2 regions of the Pseudomonas sp. 24 E 13 genome follow, and region 1 is predicted to be linked to the other one. Evidence: riboswitches for the same ligand, from Rfam matches in the RefSeq annotation. Region 1 holds a riboswitch; the other holds the start of a gene.

What was found. A riboswitch is a leader RNA that binds a small molecule or an ion and turns the genes downstream of it on or off. The one in region 1 is predicted to bind cobalamin.
Region 2: it holds a riboswitch for cobalamin, as region 1 does, so the genes downstream of both, BFP90_RS26055 (CbtB domain-containing protein) here and BFP90_RS20860 (ABC transporter substrate-binding protein) in region 1, are expected to answer to the same signal.

What each region holds. Positions count from the first base shown of each region.
Region 1 covers NZ_CVTO01000147.1:4,638-14,748, reverse strand. The annotation lists gene BFP90_RS20865 (FecCD family ABC transporter permease) at 1-804, opposite strand, end outside; gene BFP90_RS20860 (ABC transporter substrate-binding protein) at 801-1,811, opposite strand; cobalamin riboswitch at 1,926-2,120, opposite strand; gene BFP90_RS20855 (DNA/RNA non-specific endonuclease) at 2,193-3,122, opposite strand; gene BFP90_RS20850 (M4 family metallopeptidase) at 3,258-4,319, shown strand; gene BFP90_RS20845 (protealysin inhibitor emfourin) at 4,348-4,647, shown strand; gene BFP90_RS20840 (aldehyde dehydrogenase family protein) at 4,806-6,197, opposite strand; gene BFP90_RS20835 (putrescine utilization regulator PtrR) at 6,303-7,175, shown strand; gene BFP90_RS20830 (hypothetical protein) at 7,319-7,528, opposite strand; gene BFP90_RS20825 (amino acid aminotransferase) at 7,629-8,825, opposite strand; gene uvrB (excinuclease ABC subunit UvrB) at 9,168-10,111, shown strand, end outside.
Region 2 covers NZ_CVTO01000159.1:76,675-86,785, forward strand. The annotation lists gene cobN (cobaltochelatase subunit CobN) at 1-2,905, opposite strand, end outside; gene cobW (cobalamin biosynthesis protein CobW) at 2,908-3,969, opposite strand; cobalamin riboswitch at 4,062-4,262, opposite strand; cobalamin riboswitch at 4,305-4,522, shown strand; gene BFP90_RS26055 (CbtB domain-containing protein) at 4,618-4,806, shown strand; gene BFP90_RS26060 (CbtA family protein) at 4,818-5,522, shown strand; gene BFP90_RS26065 (cobalamin biosynthesis protein) at 5,519-5,911, shown strand; gene cobM (precorrin-4 C(11)-methyltransferase) at 5,982-6,728, shown strand; gene nfuA (Fe-S biogenesis protein NfuA) at 6,984-7,568, opposite strand; gene BFP90_RS26080 (SET domain-containing protein-lysine N-methyltransferase) at 7,768-10,111, shown strand, end outside.

The DNA of each region.
Region 1 (10,111 bases):
ATGGGGGATCACCAGCCCGACAAACCCGATGGAGCCGACAATCGACACCATCACCGCCGTGACCACCGCCGCGCAGCCCACCAGCACAACCTGCACGCGGCGCACCGGGATGCCCAGCGAGGCCGCCGAGTCGGTGCCGAAGGTAAACGCATCCAACGCACGGCGGTGCCACAGGCATACCGCCAGCCCCGCTACCGCCACCGGCACCGCCAGCCACACCGATGGCCAGCGCACGCCGCTGAGGTTGCCCAACAGCCAGAACATGATGCCGCGGGCCTGTTCGGAACTGGCGGATTTGGTAATCAGGAACGCGGTGAGCGCATTGAACAACTGCGAACCGGCAATGCCGGCCAGGATGATCTGGCCGGTGCCGCTGGACGAGCCGCTGGCCCGCGCCAGCAGGATCACCAGGGCAAACGCGGCCATGGCGCCGACAAAGGCGCCGGCCGACAACGAAATCAGCCCGCCGCCCACCCCGATCAGCGCGATCAGCACCGCACCTGTCGAGGCGCCGGCGCTGATGCCGAGCAGATACGGGTCGGCCAACGGGTTGCGCAGCAACGACTGCAGGATCACCCCACAGGTTGCCAGGCCCGCGCCACAGGCACCGGCGACCAGGGCACGGGTGAGGCGGTAGTTCCACACCACGCCTTCATCGATGGGGTCGAGCACGTAGCCGGCCGCCCACAGTTTGTTGGCGAGCACCTGGAGTACCACCTGCGGCGAGATAGCGGTTTCGCCGATGGCCACGCCGGCAAGCAGGGCGATCAGCAGCAGCGTAAGGGCGAGCAGGGTGCGTATCATTGCGGCAGGTTGTAGCTGTCGATGGCGGCGGCCAGTTGTTCCAGGCCGTCGAAAGTGCGCAGGCTGGCCTGCAGCGCCAGGGCGTCAAGGATGATGATGCGGTTGTGCTTTACCGCGTCCATGTTGCGCGTTACCGGGTCGCTGCGCAGGAAGGCCAGCTTCTTTTCATGGTCGTCGGCGGGGTAGCGACGGCGATCCATGCGCGCGATCACCAGGAAGGTGGGGTTGGCCTTGGCAATGGTTTCCCAGCCTACGGCCGGCCATTCTTCGTCGGACTGCACCACGTTGCGCAGGCCAAGGGTTTGCAGCATGAATTGCGGAACACCTTTGTGGCCGGCCACGTACGGGTCGCTGGCCATTTCGGCGCTGGAGAACCAGACCAGCGCGCTGGCCTGTTTCAAGCCTTTGCCCTGCGCGGTGGCGATCGACTTGGCCAGGCGCGCCTTGAGGTCATCGGTCAGTTGCTGGCCGCGCGCCTGCACGTCGAAGATCTCGGCCAGTTGGCTGAGGCTCTTGTAGATCGTCTCGATGCGAAACGGCTCCAGCCGCGTGCCGTCGGCGCCCACCAGGTTGTCCTTGCCTTCGCAGTCGGAGGGCAGCAGGTAGGTGGGGATATTCAGTTCGTGGAACTGTTCGCGGGTGCCCACCACACCTTGAGGGCCGACCACCCATTCCAGCTCGGCGGCCACCAGTTGCGGGCGCTTGGCGATGACTGCCTCGAAGCTCGGCTCGTTATTGGCCAGGCGCTCGATGCTGGCGTTCTGCGCCTTGTACTGCGCCTGTACATCGTTGAACCACAGCGACGTGCCGACCACTTTATCGCCCACGCCCAGCGCATACAGCATCTCCGTGGCGGCCTGGCCGATGGTCACGCTGCGTGCAGGGGCTTGCGCAAAGGTGATCGAGCTGCCGCAGTTCTCGACGGTCAGCGGGTAGTGGGTCGGTGCGGCTTGGGCCAGGGTGCAGGCACCCAGGCCGATGATCAGGGCCGTAACGCGTGGCAGCATGGGGCAATCTCCGTTTGAACCGTCGATGAAGCAAGGCAGGAACGGTTCGGAAATACACCCACACGCGCTGCCGGCCGGGCAGCACAAGGATGGCCTTCCCGGACACCCCGCCGGTTAGTGAGTCACTTGGCCGGCAGGTCTCCTGACTGATGCGTCGTCGCCAGGCTCCGGCCTTCCCGGACAACGTCCAGTGGCAGTGGGGAGCAGGCTCAGCACCTACAGTTGCGGGGGCAGTTTCGATTGACGTCGCGGACGACGTTTCGAATTCCCTATTAGTCCCGTGCGGGAACCGGCGGCGCTATGGTAGTCGATCACGACCTGTAGGAGCGAGCTTGCTCGCGAAGGTCGTCAACGATAACGCGGGGCCCCGGTGCGCCGTGGTCAGAGTCGGATATCCTGCGGCCCCCGCACCAGCGCTTCGATCCGCGTCCCCGTGGCGCGCTCCTCGTTGCTGAAACCGTCGTAGTCGGCCAGGTTGCCGAAGCGGATGCCGGTCAGTTGTTCGATCTGCAACACGCTGCGCCGGTAGGTTTTGAGCGGACCGAACACCAGGTCCAGTTGGCCCAGTTCGTTGCGTTGGTCGATCATGTAGGCGCTGGCGGAGGGTTTGCCGTCGTCGCTGAGGTAGGCCACCACTTTCCAGAACGCCTGGGGGATTTTCACGCCACGGTACAGGCGGTCGTCGTCGGCGAACACCGGGCCGCTGAAAACGCTGGCGCGAGCTTTCCAGCGCTGGGTGTTGTCGAGGATGTAGTCCTCCAGTTCCAGCCAGGTCTTCTGGTTGAAGCCGCTCATCTGCGGCGAGCAGTTGGTGAAGTGGAAGGTGTCGACGTTGGCGGTATTCGCCTCGTCCCCCCAATTGGGGTCCTGGCGCCGCACCAGGTGACCACGGTCCAGGCCATTACCGGCGTAGAGGTCTTCGCCCACCTGGGCGTCGAGGGGCAGGCGGCCATCGTAGGCCCAGGTGTCGTTGCTGCGCACGATATCCACGTGCTTGTCGCCGTCGATGTTGACGCCGACATACAGCGCCAGGCGTCGCGAGCGCGACATGCTGATGGAAAAGTGCGTGTAGTCCAGGCGTCCGGGTTGGGCATCGCCTGCCAGGGCCGTGTCCAGCGTGGGCCAGGGCACTGCGAAGCTACCGAGAAAATCCTCGGCGTAACCGCGCCGGTTCTGCAGGTCCTTGGCTGCGGTGACGCGCGGGGTTGCGGCCCTGGCCTCCAGCAGGGAAGGGGCGGGCGCGATCAGAGGGCGAAGGTCGGCAAGCCTTGGGCGGTAAGACAGGTCGATTTTGACGTGACGTGCGGGCATGGGGGATTTCCTGATGGGCCTTGGATAAACACGACTGCAACATGATTTCATGACAATTTGTCCCAGGCGGCGGACGCGCGTCTATCCTGAAGTCGTTAACCGGCCGTTCACCACACGCCAAAAAGGAGCCAGCTTATGTGTGTTCGCCACCCGCGAAATCCGATTTTCTGCCTGATCCCGCCGTACATGCTCGACCAGATCGCGCGCCACGGTGACAAAGCCCAGCGCGAGGTTGCGCTGCGCACGCGCGCCAAGGACAGCACGTTCCGCTCGTTGCGCATGGTCGCCGTGCCCGCCAAAGGCCCGGCCCGCATGGCGCTGCTGGCGGGCGCCGAGAAGCAGCGCTCGATCTACAGCGCCGACAACACCGACAGCCTGCCCGGCAAGCTGATCCGTGGCGAAGGGCAACCCGCCAGCGGTGATGCCGCGGTGGACGAGGCCTACGACGGCCTGGGCGCGACCTTCGATTTTTTCGACCAGGTGTTCAATCGCAATTCCATCGATGATGCCGGGATGGCGCTGGATGCCACCGTGCACTTTGGCCAGGACTACAACAATGCTTTCTGGAACTCGACCCAGATGGTCTTTGGTGATGGCGACCAGCAGTTGTTCAACCGCTTTACCGTGGCGCTGGACGTGATTGGTCACGAGTTGGCGCACGGGGTGACCGAGGATGAAGCCAAGTTGATGTACTTCAACCAGTCGGGTGCGTTGAACGAGTCGCTGTCGGACGTGTTCGGATCGCTGATCAAGCAGTACGCTTTAAAGCAAAAGGCCGAGGACGCCGATTGGCTGATCGGCAAGGGGCTGTTTACCAAAAAGATCAAAGGCACCGCGCTGCGCTCGATGAAGGCCCCCGGCACGGCGTTTGACGATAAATTGCTGGGCAAGGACCCGCAGCCGGGGCATATGGATGACTTTGTGCAAACCTATGACGACAATGGTGGCGTGCACATTAATTCCGGCATTCCCAACCATGCGTTCTATCAGGTTGCTACGCGTATTGGCGGGTTCGCCTGGGAGCGTGCCGGGCGTATCTGGTATGACGCCCTGCGTGATTCGCGGTTGCGGCCGAACTCGGGGTTTCTGCGTTTTGCACGTATCACTTACGATGTCGCCGGGCGCCTTTATGGCGCGAACAAGGATGAGCAGAAGGCCGTGAAGGAAGGTTGGAAAGCGGTCGGTATCAACGTCTGACACTCCGCCAGGGCGGTGAGGAACAGCCATGCGAATCTCGATCAAGGAAAACGGCGGCCCGGCGTTCTTTCCGGGCTTGGCCAAACCTCGCAGTGTCGAGCTCGATGCACTGCCCGAGCAGGATCAGCAGGAGTTGCGGCAACTGATCGAGCAGTCGAAGTTTTTCCAGTTGCCGCAAAGTACTCAACCCTCCGGCAATCCTGGGCAGGTGCATTACACGCTCACCGTGACCGAGGGCGAGCGTGAACACACCGTGTGCGTATTGGCGCCGGTGAAGTCGCAGGCGCTGGACGGGTTGGTGCAGTGCGTGCGGCGACATATTCGCTGATTGCTTAGAATAGGTACGGCCCCCAAGGTTGTCTGGATCCAAATGTGGGAGGGGGCTTGCCCCCGATAACGGTGTGTCAGTGACAGATGTCTGGCTGATCCACCGCCATCGGGGGCAAGCCCCCTCCCACCTTTGATGTGTGTTGAAGCCAGGGCTGTTTATTGACGGTCGAGCCACACCGTCTGCGCGTTGCAGAACTCGCGTACGCCGAAGTGCGACAGCTCACGGCCGAATCCGCTTTTCTTCACACCACCAAATGCTACTCGCGGGTCGGAAACGCTGTAAGCGTTGACGAAGATCCCACCGGTTTCCAACTGGTCGACGATGTCCCGCGCCTTCGCCGGGTCGGTGGTGAAGATACTCGCGGTCAGGCCGAATTCGCTGTCGTTGGCCAGGGCCACCGCATGGTCGGAGTCGCGGGCGGTGATGATGGACGCGACGGGGCCGAACAGTTCCTGTTTGAACGAGGTCATCTGGTCGGTGACGTCGGCCAATACGGTGGGTTCGTAGTAGTTGCCTGCGCCCGCCACCTTGTTGCCGCCCAGCAGCAGGGTGGCGCCTTCGTCGAGGGTGGCCTGGACCTGGCCGTGCAGCTCATCGCGCAGATCGAAGCGCGCCATGGGGCCGATGTAGGTGGCAGGCGAGGTCGGGTCGCCCATCACCAGGTTGCGGCTGGCTTCAAGGAACCTGGCGGTAAAGGCTTCAACCACACCGGCCTCGATGATCAAGCGCTTGGCGGCGGCGCAGACTTGGCCGCTGTTCTGGAAGCGACCGATCAGCGCGGCCTGTACGGCGGCGTCGAGGTCGGCGTCGTTGAGCACGATGAACGGGTCGGAGCCGCCCAGTTCCAGCACGCATTTTTTCAGTGCCGCACCGGCCTGGGAGCCGATGGCGATACCGGCGCGCACGCTGCCGGTGAGGGTGACGGCGGCGATACGTGGGTCGGCGATGGCGCTGGACACACCTTCGGTGGTGACGTTGATGACCTCGAACAGGCCTTCAGCGAAGCCGGCCTTCTGGAACGCCTGCTGCATCAGGTAAGCGCTGCCCATCACGTTCGGCGCATGTTTAAGCACGTAAGTGTTGCCGGCGAGCAGGGTCGGCACGGCGCCACGCAGTACTTGCCATACCGGGAAGTTCCAGGGCATCACGGCAAGGATCGGCCCCAGCGGGCGGTATTCAATCCGCGCGCTGCCGTTGTCCACCAGGGTCGGCTCCGGCGCGAGCATGGCGGGGCCGTGCTGCGCGTACCACTCGCTGAGCTGGGCGCATTTCTCGATTTCGGCACGGGCCTGGGCAATGGGTTTGCCCATTTCCAGGGTGATCATCTGCGCCATGGCTTCGGCCTGGTCACGCAGGGCGCCGGCCAGAGCCAATAGCAATTGCGCGCGGCGGCCCACGGTTTGGCGGCGCCAGGTGCGGAAGGCAGCGGTGGAACGGGTGAGCGCGGCATCCAGCTGCGACGGGCTTTCATACGCGTAGCTGCCAACGGTCTCGCCATTGGCCGGGTTGATCGACAACGCGTGGGTCTGATGGGAAATAGCGTTCATGGCACCGTCCTGCAGGGGTGATGGGAATGGAAGCCAGCGTACGCTGCTGGACGTTTTCCGAAAACTGAATAATATTAAGCAATACATTCACGATTGGAGAATGAATTGGATCTGGTGCAGTTGGAAATCTTCAAGGCCGTTGCCGAACAAGGCAGCATCAGCGCCGCCGCGCAGTTGATCCATCGGGTGCCGTCGAACCTGACCACGCGGATCAAACAACTGGAGCAGGACCTGGGCGTGGAGCTGTTTATCCGCGAGAAAAGCCGCCTGCGCCTGTCACCGGCCGGGTGGAATTTCCTCGGCTATACGCGGCGTATTCTCGATCTGGTACAGGAGGCCCGCGCCACGGTGGCGGGGGAGGAACCCCAGGGCGCCTTTGCCCTCGGCTCGCTGGAAAGTACCGCGGCGGTGCGTATTCCCGCGTTGCTGGCGGCGTATAACCAGCAGTACACCAAGGTTGAGCTGGACCTGAGCACGGGACCGTCGGGCACGATGATCGAAGGCGTGCTGTCCGGGCGTTTGACGGCGGCCTTTGTCGATGGCCCGGTGCTGCACTCCACGCTGGAGGGCGTGGCGGTGTTTGAAGAGGAGATGGTGGTGATTGCGCCGCTGCATCATGCGCCGATCACGCGGGGGCGGGAGGTGAATGGCGAGAACATCTACACCTTTCGTTCCAACTGCTCATATCGGCATCACTTCGAGCGTTGGTTCTCACAGGACGGTGCGGTGCCGGGCAAAATCTTCGAGATTGAGTCTTATCACGGCATGCTGGCCTGCGTCAGCGCCGGGGCAGGGCTGGCGTTGATGCCGCGCAGTATGCTGGAAAGCATGCCGGGGGCGGCGGCGGTCAGCGTCTGGCCGTTGACGGAAAACTTCCGTGTGTTGAATACCTGGCTGATCTGGCGCCGGGGCACGGTGTCGCAGAGCCTGAACAGCTTCGTAAAACTGCTGGAGGAACGCGGGCTTGCAGCAGCCTGAATCCAACGTAGGAGCGAGCTTGCTCGCGAAAAACGTCAACGATAACGCGTAATTGCTGGATAAACGCGGTGGCTGTGAGTTTTTCGCGAGCAAGCTCGCTCCTACAACATCAGGGCAAGCCCCCTCCCACGTTTCGCTCTTGATCAGCCGCCGAATTGGAAGGTGCCCATGGCCAGCTTGGCCATGATCGCCGTGGCGCCCAGTTGCACCAGCCACAACGCCAGGCCACCGAGGAACACCCCCAGCGCCACTTGCAGCACCAGGCTTTTCTGGCGCTTGGCTTGCGGCGCGCGTGGAGCATAGTCATGCAGTTCGTCGCGGTCGGCACGCAGATCCAGGTCGTCGTTTCTCATAGGGCTCTCACAGCAAAGGGACAGTCGGTGTGCAGTCTAGTGCGTTCGCCAACAAAAAGGGGGAAGCCCTTGGCTTCCCCCTCGTTCAACGCCTGCAGGTTTACAGCACCTGAACGATTGCCTGTGTGACCGCAGCAATGTTCGACTGGTTCAGCGCCGCCACACAGATGCGGCCGGTATCCAGTGCATAGATGCCAAACTCGCTGCGCAGGCGGGTGACTTGCTCAACGCTCAAGCCGGAGTAGGAAAACATCCCACGCTGGCGCCCGACAAAACTGAAATCGTGGCCTGGCGCGGCCTTGGTCAGCTCCGCCACCATCTGCTCGCGCATGCCGCGGATGCGCAGGCGCATTTCGCCCAGTTCTGTTTCCCACTGGGCGCGCAGCTCAGGGTTGTTCAGTACCGCTGCAACGATTGCCGCGCCGTGGGTGGGCGGGTTGGAGTAGTTGGTACGGATCACGCGCTTGACCTGGGACAGGATGCGCGCGCTTTCTTCCCTGGAGTCGCCGACGATGGACAAGGCGCCCACGCGTTCGCCGTACAGGGAGAACGACTTGGAGAACGAGCTGGACACAAAGAAGGTCAGGCCCGACTCCGCGAACAGGCGCACCGCGGCGGCGTCTTCGTGGATACCGTCGCCGAAGCCCTGGTAGGCCATATCGAGAAACGGCACCAGGTTCTTGGCCTTGATGACGTCCAGTACGTTCTGCCAGTCCGCCGGGCTCAGGTCGACACCGGTCGGGTTGTGGCAGCAGGCGTGCAACACCACGATGGACTGTGGCGGCAGGGCGTTGAGGTCTTCGAGCAGGCCGCTGCGGTTGACGTCGTGGGTGGCGGCGTCGTAGTAGCGGTAGTTCTGTACCGGGAAACCGGCGGTTTCGAACAGCGCGCGGTGGTTTTCCCAGCTCGGGTCGCTGATGGCCACCACGGCGTCGGGCAGCAACTGCTTGAGGAAGTCGGCACCGATCTTCAGCGCGCCGGTGCCACCCACGGCCTGCACGGTTACCACACGGCCGGCTTCGAGCAGCGGCGACTTATCACCGAACAGCAGGGTTTGCACGGCCTTGTCGTAGGCCGCGATGCCGTCAATCGGCAAGTAGCCACGGGCGGCATGTTGCGCCACGCGAATGGCTTCCGCTTCGGCAACGGCACGCAAGAGCGGAATCTTCCCCTCCTCGTTGCAGTAAACGCCCACGCCAAGGTTGACCTTGGTGGTTCGAGTATCGGCGTTGAATGCTTCGTTGAGGCCCAGGATTGGATCGCGTGGTGCCATTTCGACAGCGGAGAACAGGCTCATTTTTGCGGCAGCTCTATGGGGGAAGGGAGGGACGTGTCGCGCTCCAGCCGGTTGCACTAGAGCGGTGCACAAACGGGGAGCTAGTATAGAGGCCATCACGGCTGAGGGCGACAGCGGAAATGGCTTTTCGGCCAAGTTTTTCGGTTTAATTGCCCACCGTTAGTCTTATTGCAGATTGATCCCGGACGGCAGGTAGGACGTTTGCCTTGAAACCCGACACCTTCGTCACCACTACTACGGCTATCATGGTTTTTTCCTGCAACCTGCGATGATTATTCGTGGGTTGCTGAGCTATTTCGTCCCTGGCGGTGTTGAGTCTGGGGTGACCACACGAGGTACGTTATGTCGGATTTCCAGCTCGTCACCCGTTTTGAACCCGCCGGCGACCAACCGGAAGCGATTCGCCAGATGGTCGAAGGCATTGAGGCCGGCCTGGCGCATCAGACGCTGCTTGGGGTGACCGGTTCAGGCAAGACGTTCAGCATCGCCAACGTGATCGCGCAGATCAATCGCCCGACCCTGGTGCTGGCACCGAACAAAACCCTGGCCGCGCAGCTGTATGGCGAGTTCAAGGCGTTTTTCCCGAACAACGCGGTGGAGTATTTCGTTTCCTACTACGACTACTACCAGCCCGAAGCCTATGTGCCGTCCTCCGATACCTTTATCGAGAAGGATGCGTCGATCAACGACCATATCGAGCAGATGCGGCTGTCGGCGACCAAGGCCTTGCTGGAGCGCAAGGACGCGATCATCGTCACCACGGTTTCGTGCATCTACGGCCTGGGCAGCCCGGAAACCTATTTGAAAATGGTGCTGCACGTTGATCGCGGCGACAAGCTCGACCAGCGCGAACTGCTGCGGCGCCTGACCAGCCTGCAGTACACCCGCAACGACATGGACTTTGCCCGTGCGACGTTCCGCGTGCGCGGCGATGTGATCGACATTTACCCGGCCGAATCCGACTTGGAGGCGATCCGCATCGAGCTGTTCGACGATGAAGTCGAAAGCCTGTCGGCCTTCGACCCGTTGACCGGCGAGGTGATTCGCAAACTGCCGCGCTTCACCTTCTACCCAAAAAGCCACTATGTGACCCCGCGTGAAACCCTGATGGGCGCGATCGAGGGCATCAAGGTGGAATTGGCCGAGCGCCTGGAGTATTTGCGTTCCAACAACAAGCTGGTGGAAGCCCAGCGCCTGGAGCAGCGCACCCGTTTCGACCTGGAGATGATCCTGGAGCTGGGCTACTGCAATGGCATCGAGAACTACTCGCGCTACCTGTCGGGCCG
Region 2 (10,111 bases), on a different contig from region 1:
GATTGGCGAACGCATCGCGAAAGAAACCGGAGACGCGCAGCGTCACGTCGACACGCGGACGATCCAAGAGGCTGATCGGCAGAATCTCGAAGTCGTCCACGCGCTGGCTGCCGGTGGCCCATACCGGGCGCACGCCCATCAGCGCCATGGCCTGGGCGATATCGTCGCCACCGGTGCGCATGGTGGCAGTGCCCCACACCGACAGGCCCAGCTGGCGCAGATGGTCGCCGTGGTCCTGCAGGTGCCGTTCAAGCAACAGACTGGCCGACTGGAAACCGATGCGCCAGGCCGTGGTGGTCGGCAAGTTGCGCACATCCACGGTGAAGAAATTACGCCCCGTGGGCAATACATCCAGGCGGCCGCGACTCGGCGCGCCACTGGCACCGGCCGGCACAAAGCGACCGCCCAGGGCATCCAGCAGGCCGCGCATTTCTGCCGGGCCGCAGGCATCCAGGCGCGGCGCCACAACAATGCGCAGGCTCTCGACCACCGCCTTCACCTCTTCCCAGCCGGCTTCCTCCAACTGCTCCAGCGGCCCCTCCAGCGCCTGCTCGATCAGGCGCGTCGCGTAGAGCTCCAGGCGCTCGCGGGTGTCACCGGCGGTGCGCCACAGCTGTGCGTCGAGCTTGCGCAACACCTCGGGCTGACGCCCGGTCCACGGTTCTGCGAGTGCGCAGTCCAGCGGATCGAAACCCAGCTCGAACGCCTTGGCCAATACGCGCAACAAGCTCGATTGCGCGCCACGGCCATCGCCACGGGGAATGCGCAGCAAGGCCAGCAAGGTATCGATACGCAAGCGCCCCGCCGGCGATTCGCCAAAGATATGCAGGCCGTCGCGGATCTGTGATTCCTTCAGGTCACACAGGTAGGTGTCCAGGCGCGGCAACCAGATGTCGGCATCGGCCTCGCCGTCCAGCTCAAGTTCCTGGTCGATACGGGTTTCGCGCACCAGCTTGAGGATGTCTTTCTGCAATTCCAACGCGCGTCGCGGGTCGAGCAACTGCGCTTCGTAATATTCGTCGGCCAGCAATTCCAGGTCGCGTAGCGGGCCGTAGGTTTCGGCGCGGGTCAGGGGCGGCATCAGGTGGTCGATGATCACCGCCTGGGTGCGCCGCTTGGCCTGGGCGCCCTCTCCCGGGTCATTGACGATAAACGGGTAGATATTCGGCAGCGGGCCGAGCAGCACGTCCGGCCAGCAGTTTTCCGACAGGCCCACGCCCTTGCCCGGCAGCCATTCGAGGTTACCGTGCTTGCCCACATGAATCAGCGCATGGGCGCCGTAGGTCTGGCGCAGCCAGAAGTAGAACGCCAGGTAGCCGTGGGGCGGGACCAGGTCAGGGTCGTGATACACCGCGCTCTGATCAACCTGATAACCGCGCGCCGGTTGAATGCCGACGAAGGTCTGGTCCAGGCGCAGGCCGGCGATCATCAGACGGCCGTCGCGGCACATCGGGTCCTGATGCGGCGCGCCCCAGCGCTTGAGCACCGCTTGACGATTGGCCTCGGGCAGGCGCTGGAACATTGCGTCATAGTCGTCCAGGCCCAGGCTTTGATGGCACGGGCGCAGGTCCAGGCTGTCCAGGTCGTTGGTGACGCCGCCCAGCAAGGCGTGGATCAAAGCGGTGCCGCTGTCCGGCAAGGTGGACGGCACCGGGTACCCTTCGGCTTGCAACGCGCGCAGGATGTTCAGCGCTGCCGCCGGCGTATCCAGGCCCACGCCATTGCCGATACGGCCGTCGCGGGTTGGATAATTGGCCAGGATCAGCGCCACACGCTTGTGCGCATTCGGCAGCCGCGCCAGCTCGACCCAGCGGCGCGCCAGTTCGGCGACAAAATCCATGCGCTCGGGCGCGGCGCGGTAGCACACCACGTCCGACTGGCTGCGCTCACTGCGCCAGGCCAGGTCCTTGAAGCTGATCGGCCGGCTGATGATGCGCCCGTCCAGCTCCGGCAAGGCAATGTGCATCGCCAGGTCGCGGGGGCCGAGCCCCTGTGCGCTGGCCTCCCAGCCGGGTTGGTTATCCTGGGCGCAGATCGCCTGGATCACCGGGATATTGCGCCGAAACGGGCGCAGGTGCGGTGCTTCCGGGCTGGATTGGGCAAAGCCTGTGGTGTTGAGTATCACTGCGGCTTGCACGTCGTCCAACAGGTCCTCGACCACCGTGAGGCAACCGGGCTCTTTCAAACTGGCCACTGCGATGGGCAACGGGTTCAGGCCCGCGGCCTGCAAGCGCTGGCAGAACACATCGATAAACCCGGTATTGGCCGCCTGCAAGTGCGAGCGGTAGAACAGCACCGCAGCCACGGGAAAGTCGGCGTGCCACTGCGCCTGCCAGTCATTGAGGCGGGCATTGGCGGTGTGCGGGTGATAGATCGCCGTACGCGGCAAGGTTTGCGGTTCGGCCCAGGCATAGTCGCGGCCCAGATGGGCACTGGCCAGGCAGCGATAAAAGTCCAGCGCATTGCCCAGGCCACCCTGGCGCAGAAAGTGCCACAGACGCTCGCGCTGTTCGGCCGCGACGGTGCTCAGGCCGCTGAGTTCCGGGTCCGGACGATCGTCCCCCGGCACCAGGATCAGCGTGACGCCGCGTCCGGCCAGTTCCACCAGGCGCTCGATGCCGTAGCGCCAATAACCGATGCCGCCGTGCAGGGAAATCAGGATGACCTTGGCGTGGCGCAACACCTCATCGACGTACAAGTCGACCGAGGCGTGGTTCTGCACCTGCATCGGGTTGGCCAGGCGCAGGCTGGGGTAATCCTCGGGCAGTTGCTGCGCCGCTTCGGCGAGCAGCGCCAGGCTGGAATCGCCGCTGCACAGGATCACCAGCTCGGCGGGGGTTTGGCCAAGGTCGGCGATATTGTCGTCCGCGACGAAGCCACCGGGTTGGGTCCTGAGCAGGTGCATGGTTAAACGCTGAGGGCGGCGCGCAGTTGCGCTTCAAGGCCCACGGCATCCAGTTCCTGGCCAATCAGCACCAGGCGCGTGGTGCGTGCTTCTTCCAGGCCCCAGGCACGGTCGAAGTGCTTGTCGAAGCGCGTGCCCACGCCCTGGATCAGCAGGCGCATCGGCTTGTTCGGGATCGCAGCGAAACCTTTGACGCGCAGGATGCCGTGCTGCACCACCAATTGGGTCAAGGCGTTGAGCAACAGGGCTTCATCGGCTTGAGGCAGGTCGATGGAAATGGAGTCGAAGGCATCGTGATCGTGGTCGTCCTCACCGTCGTGGTGCTGATCATGATGGCTGTGGCGCGCGTCGATGTGCTCCTCGGAGCCGGCGCCCAGGCCAATCAGCACGTCCAACGGCACGCGACCGCTGCTGGCTTCGATGATCTTCACCGCCGGAGGCAGCTCTTCAGCCACTTCCAGGCGCACGCGGGCCAGGTCTTCGGCGCTTATCAGGTCGGCTTTGTTGAGGATCACCAGGTCGGCACTGGCCAATTGGTCGGCGAACAGCTCGTGCAACGGCGACTCGTGGTCCAGGTTCGGGTCGAGCTTGCGCTGGGCATCGACCTGGTCGGGGAACGCGGCGAAGGTGCCGGCGGCCACGGCCGGGCTGTCGACCACGGTGATCACCGCGTCGACGGTGCAGGCGCTGCGGATTTCCGGCCACTGGAAAGCCTGTACCAGCGGTTTTGGCAGGGCCAGGCCCGAGGTTTCGATGAGAATGTGGTCAAGGTCGGCGCGACGGGCGACCAGCTCACGCATCACCGGGAAGAACTCTTCCTGCACGGTGCAGCACAGGCAGCCGTTGGCCAGCTCGTAGACGCGGCCGTTGGCTTCTTCTTCGGTGCATCCGATGGAGCACTGCTTGAGGATTTCACCGTCAATGCCCAGCTCGCCGAACTCGTTGACGATCACGGCAATGCGACGGCCCTGGGCGTTGTCGAGCATATGGCGCAGCAAGGTGGTTTTGCCCGAGCCGAGAAAGCCGGTAACGATGGTGACGGGGAGTTTGGCCAGTGTTTTCATCGGATGCCCTTTGGGGCGGGCATACGGGACGACAGGCCCTGCGGCGACGCGCAGCAGCGGATTTCGTCACCGGATCACCCCGCCCGGTTGAATTGAAAAATCAGTGACGAGGCAGGTCTCCTGGCTTGGGGCGTGCAGGTCTTGCGACCCATGCTGACTGCGCCTTCCCGCCGTCTCGGCAGTGGCGTGGCAGTCAACTGAACCCTTCACAGTTGCGGGGGCAGCCGCGGCTTGAACCGCGTTCCCTTCTTAGCTTCGACCGCAGCCGAAGAACCTCGAGGGTGCAAGGCTACAGGGGCTCGCGGCATTTGACTACCGTCCCCGGCCCATGCTCTCCTACTCATCTTGTTTCGGGTGCCCTTCACAGGGTGAAACGGGAAACCGGTGCGCCATAGACCCATGGCAAGTCCGGTGCTGCCCCCGCAACGGTAAGCGAGCGAAGCGTCAAATCCACTGTGCGTATGCATGGGAAGGAGATGCTTGATAAGGCCCACTCTTTGTTCAAGAGCGCCCCTCGCAAGCCCGGAGACCGGCCCGAAAAATCAGATAACAAACCCGCGGTGGGCGGGCGCTGTTCGAAACCCTGCGTGCCTGGCGCGTGGGGTTTGCATGCGCTCGTTCCACCCTGACACCTGAAAGGGACGCGCCATGTCGATCATCAGCAGCACTTCGCCCGCAGCCAGCAGCACTGCCACCTTGAGCCAACGCCTGACCGCCGCTATCGGTGCGTCGATCCTCGGCGCGTGCCTGGTGTATTTCGCCGGCTTCTCCCATATCGAGGCCGTGCACAACGCGGCCCACGATACCCGCCACAGCGCCGCGTTCCCGTGCCACTGAGACCTGTCGACATGATCAAGCGTATTGCCCAAACCGCAGGCTTCACCGGCTTGTTGGCCGCCCTGCTGCTGACCCTGCTGCAAAGCCTGTGGGTCGCGCCGTTGATTTTGCAGGCGGAGACCTTTGAAAAGGCTCCAGCCGTGGCCGAAGTGCCCCATGAACATGCCGCAGGGGCTGCTGCCCACACCCACGACGCCGAAGCCTGGGAACCGGAAGATGGCTGGCAGCGCGTGCTGTCGACCACCGGTGGCAACCTGGTAGTAGCGGTCGGGTTTGCGCTGATGCTGGCCGGCCTGTACACCCTGCGCGCACCCACCCGCACAGCTCAAGGGCTGCTGTGGGGCCTGGCCGGTTATGCCACCTTCGTACTCGCGCCGACCCTGGGCCTGCCGCCCGAGCTGCCGGGCACCGCCGCCGCTGATCTGGCGCAACGACAGATCTGGTGGATCGGCACCGCTGCGTCTACCGCTGCCGGTATTGCCTTGCTGGTGTTCGGTCGCGGCGGGGTGCTCAAGGTGCTGGGTGTGGCGATCCTTGCCGTACCCCACCTAATCGGCGCTCCGCAGCCGGAAGTCCACGCCATGCTGGCCCCGGAGGCCCTAGAGGCCCAGTTCAAGATCGCATCGCAGTTGACCAATGTGGCGTTCTGGCTGGCCCTTGGCTTGAACAGTGCCTGGCTGTTTCGCCGTAACCGCGATGAACACTACGCGGCATGACCCTCGTCGTCGGCCTGGGTTGCCAGCGCGGCTGTGACGTGCGCACCCTGCTGGAGCTCCTTGATAGCGCCCTCGCCGAGAGTGGCATTGAACGCCAACGCATTACCGCGCTGGCGAGCATTGATCGCAAACAGGCTGAGCCAGGGTTGTTGGCCCTGGCCCGGTTGCTGAACCTGCCGTTGCAGTGTTTCAGCGCCGAAGAGCTGGCGGGCTATGAACATCGGCTGAGCCACAAATCAGCCGTCGCGTTCAGCCATACCGGCTGTTACGGCATCGCCGAAAGCGCCGCACTGGCCCTGGCCGAGCGACTCGCCCACGGCCCGGCTCGCCTGCTGATTACCCGCAGGAAAACCGCCCAGGCTACCTTTGCATTAGCCTGCGCCGGTTAAAATCCCGATAATTGCCGCTCTCGATCATGAGCAATCTTCATGCTCGCCCGTTTTACAACAGGAATTCCCCATGACCGTCTACTTCATCGGCGCAGGCCCCGGCGACCCGGAACTGATTACCGTCAAGGGCCAGCGGCTGATCCGCAGCTGCCCGGTGATCATCTACGCCGGCTCACTGGTACCTGCGGCGGTGCTCGAAGGTCATCAGGCACACCAGGTGGTCAACAGCGCCGAGCTGCACCTGGAACAGATCATCGACTTGATCAAGGCTGCCCATGCGCAAGGCCAGGATGTGGCACGCGTGCACTCCGGCGACCCGAGCCTGTATGGGGCGATTGGCGAGCAGATTCGCCATTTGCGTGAGCTGGGCATCCCCTTCCAGATCATTCCCGGCGTCACCGCAGTGGCGGCCTGCGCGGCGCTGCTGGAAACCGAGCTGACCCTGCCGGACATCGCCCAGAGCGTGATCCTGACCCGCTATGCCGATAAAACCAGCATGCCCGCCGGCGAGGACTTCGACAGCCTGGCCCGCCACGGCACGACCATGGCGATTCACCTGGGGGTCAACCACCTGGAGAAGATCGTCGCGGAGCTGCTGCCGCACTATGGCGCCGATTGCCCGATCGCCGTGGTGCACCGCGCGACCTGGCCGGATCAGGATTGGGTGGTGGGAACGTTGGCGGATATCGCCGAAAAAGTCGCGGCCAAGGGGTTTCGGCGTACCGCGTTGATTGTGGTGGGTCGAGTGCTGGCCAGTGACACGTTCAGCGAGTCGTCACTGTATCGGGCGGGGCATGCGCACCTGTACCGACCTTGAGTTTCTACTTCACAAAACCCAATCAATCCGCTGATTTAAATCAATAAATCCAATAAAGCTGTAGGAGCGAGCTTGCTCGCGAAAAACGTCAACGATAACGCGGGCTTTCTGAATCAACGCGGCGCCTGTGAGTTTTTCGCGAGCAAGCTCGCTCCTACAATATTGGGCAAGCCCCCTCCCACACTTAATCCTTTTTTAAGCATAAAAAAACGGCGCTCACGGGGCGCCGTTTTTTCGTCGCAGTGAACACCTTACTCAGTAGTAGGCGTTTTCTTTCTGCGTATGGTCGGTCACGTCACGTACACCCTTGAGCTCGGGAATGCGCTCGAGCAGGGTGCGCTCGATGCCTTCACGCAGGGTCACGTCCGCCTGGCCGCAGCCTTGGCAACCGCCGCCGAACTTCAATACGGCGATACCGTCATCCACCACATCGATCAGGCTCACCTGGCCGCCGTGGCTGGCCAGCCCCGGGTTGATCTCGGTTTGCAGGTAGTAGTTGATACGCTCATTGACCGGGCTGTCAGCGTTGACGTTCGGCACCTTGGCATTGGGCGCCTTGATGGTCAATTGGCCACCCATACGATCAGTGGCGTAGTCGACCACGGCATCGTCAAGGAAGGCTTCACTGAAGGCATCGATGTACGCGGTGAAGCTCTTGAGCCCCAATGCGGTGTCTTCAGGCTTCTCTTCCCCAGGCTTGCAGTAGGCAATGCACGTCTCGGCGTACTGGGTACCAGGCTGGGTAATAAAGACGCGGATACCGATACCCGGGGTGTTCTGCTTGGACAGCAGGTCAGCCAGGTAATCGTGGGCGGCGTCGGTAATGGTTATGGCAGTCATGGAAACTCCTCACAGGCTTGCCGGCAGTTTACGCCAAATTATTACGCAGGTACAAAGTCCGAGTGTTTTTGTCGGAAAAGCATCCCGGGGGCCGCGTCCTGCTGAGTCCTTCAGCAATACCTATCTATGTAGCACTTGCGAGAATGCACATCTCTCTAGCATGACATCGCGATCTTAATTGCTCACTCGCGAGGTTTTAATGAAGCCCACACTTTCCCGACTCATGTCCAAGAGCCCACCTGCGCGCCTGTCGGACCTCGATCACCTGCTGGACCATCTGGCGAGCCTGATCCAGGGCCCGACCCTTGAGAACGCGCTGAAGTCTTACTACTGCCCTCCAGCAGACTCGGCACTGGGCCGTGAATGCAAAGCCGCTGTTCGCGTGCTTAAAATCCTGGAAGAAGATGACGACTTCAAGGCGTTCCTCAGTGCAAAACCCTCGCCCAACCACTCTCCGCTCGGCGATTTCCCTTACGACTTTCTGTCCGACCTGCTCAGTACGTCGAAATCACCTATCCCTGACCCGGCGGAGGTGTTCGACATTGGCGGTCATCCGGTTGTGTTGCGCAAAGCGCCGCTCTACTGGGCCAACCAGATAGACATCCTGCTGGACGTCTACCGCAAAGTCGGCAACGGCGTCAAAAGCGACGGCTCAGTGCGCCTTGATCTGGTATTGGCCTATTACGCAATCATACCCGCCGCCCCAGCAACCCTGGCCCAGTGGAAAGCTGTGCAATATTACCTGCAGGAATATCGGGCGCTTTGCCAACTAGGTCACGATGGCCATGTCAGCGACCTGGAACACTTGCTAGGGCCTGAGGATGACAGAATCATCAAACAAGTCGTGCGCGACCTCGAGCGCGACAAGGCCCAGTCGTTGTTCGCACAAGTCGTCCCCCAGCGGTTGACCCCTGCGCAACAAGCAGCACTCGACACCACCCCCACCGTACTCCTGGAACAGATCCTCAATACCCCCGAAAACCTGGCATTGGGCCAATCCATCGCCGTGGCCCTGGACTGGTATGGCGCCAGCGATGGCCAAGCGTGCCTGCAAGCCGTCATGGTCAAACTGCTCTGGCGCGCACTCTGGCTGACGATCACGCCAGACGCCCATTCACTCAACGACAACGAACTCAAAGCGTTCATCCCCCCGGCGATCAACTATGGGTTCATTCGTCAGTCGCTGAACAAGGAGTATGAGCGCTCATTACGCCTCAATGCCTCGACGGCGCGCCTGGCCGTCTGCGTGCTCAAGGCCAATATTCCCAGTGAAGTATGGGTCGAGGGCATTCCAGATGAATTGCCTTACGGCACCTCCAGCGCATGGGTCAACTTCAAAAGCGGATTTATCCTGGCCGAGTCGGTCGCCCCGGGCTCATCAAGGCATATGACGTTCGAGCAACTGCTCAATCTGCCAGGTGAGTTCCTTCGTGTGTATGCCGACGAACCAGCACAACAAACGCTGGTGGTTGCGGCAAAAATCCAACCGACGCTCAGTTGGGCAGTAAACACTGGCCTGCTGCCCGTAAGCCGGAACGGCCACTCCAGCAAAGATATCGAACATGCATTGGCTGCCCTGGAGCAGCATGAAAGCGAGACGGTGACGGCGACGCAAAACCTCGTACTGCAACCACCCAGTCGTTTTCGTTTCAACTCGGACACTGAGTATGACCAGGCTTTCAATGACTACCTGCGAACCCCAAGAGCGGCCTACAAAACCCTGATAACAGGCTTGCTGGCGCAGTTTGCGCCGTTATGGCCGGGCAATAGCGACCGTGACGAGATCACGGTGTATTCGTTACGCCAACCGCTGCATGACGTCCAGGTCGAGCATGAAAACAAGCACAACACTGACGCCGTTCGCGGGCGCTCGGGGTTTATCCTGCGTCTGGCGAGGGCTGACCATCCGTACACCCTGCGCTACATCGAGGTATTTCCGAACGCCGGCATTGTTCGCGTGCGCGAAGACCTCAAAACGCTGTTGGTGGGCGGCGAGGTAAAAGTCGAACGTGTTGGCGGGGCCACCCGCTCAAGTCGAGGCAGCTTCAGAAAAGGTACCGAACTGCCATTCGACTGGAAAGCTTATAAAGACGCCGTGAAGCCTAAGCCCGACCAGACAGCCACCCTGATCGTCGAGCAAGTCGGGCAGGTGATGCCGGCGCTCATCGCATCCCAGGATGAGCAAGTGTCACAAGCCCCACCGCCGCTACCCCCTGCACAACCCCTGTCACGGGCCGCCAATTTCCGCCAATCCCCCAGGATTGAGGCACTGGCTGAGATGATCGCGCGTGAGTTGTTCTTTTGCGATGAAAAGACCCTGCTGGAGAAAACACGTAAAGCCTCACGGACCATGGATATCGGCCGTGACTTTCTTGAAGACATTTCTTACTGGGGAAAAATGTTCGTGCCGTTCTGGGGCTCCATCGACGACCTGGCCTCAGGCGATCCTCAACGTATCGAGTCAGGTGGGCTCGGCCTTTTTACCGATATCGTGTCGTTCGGTGTGCCCATCGGCAAGTACATTGCCGGCTGCACGCGCGTAG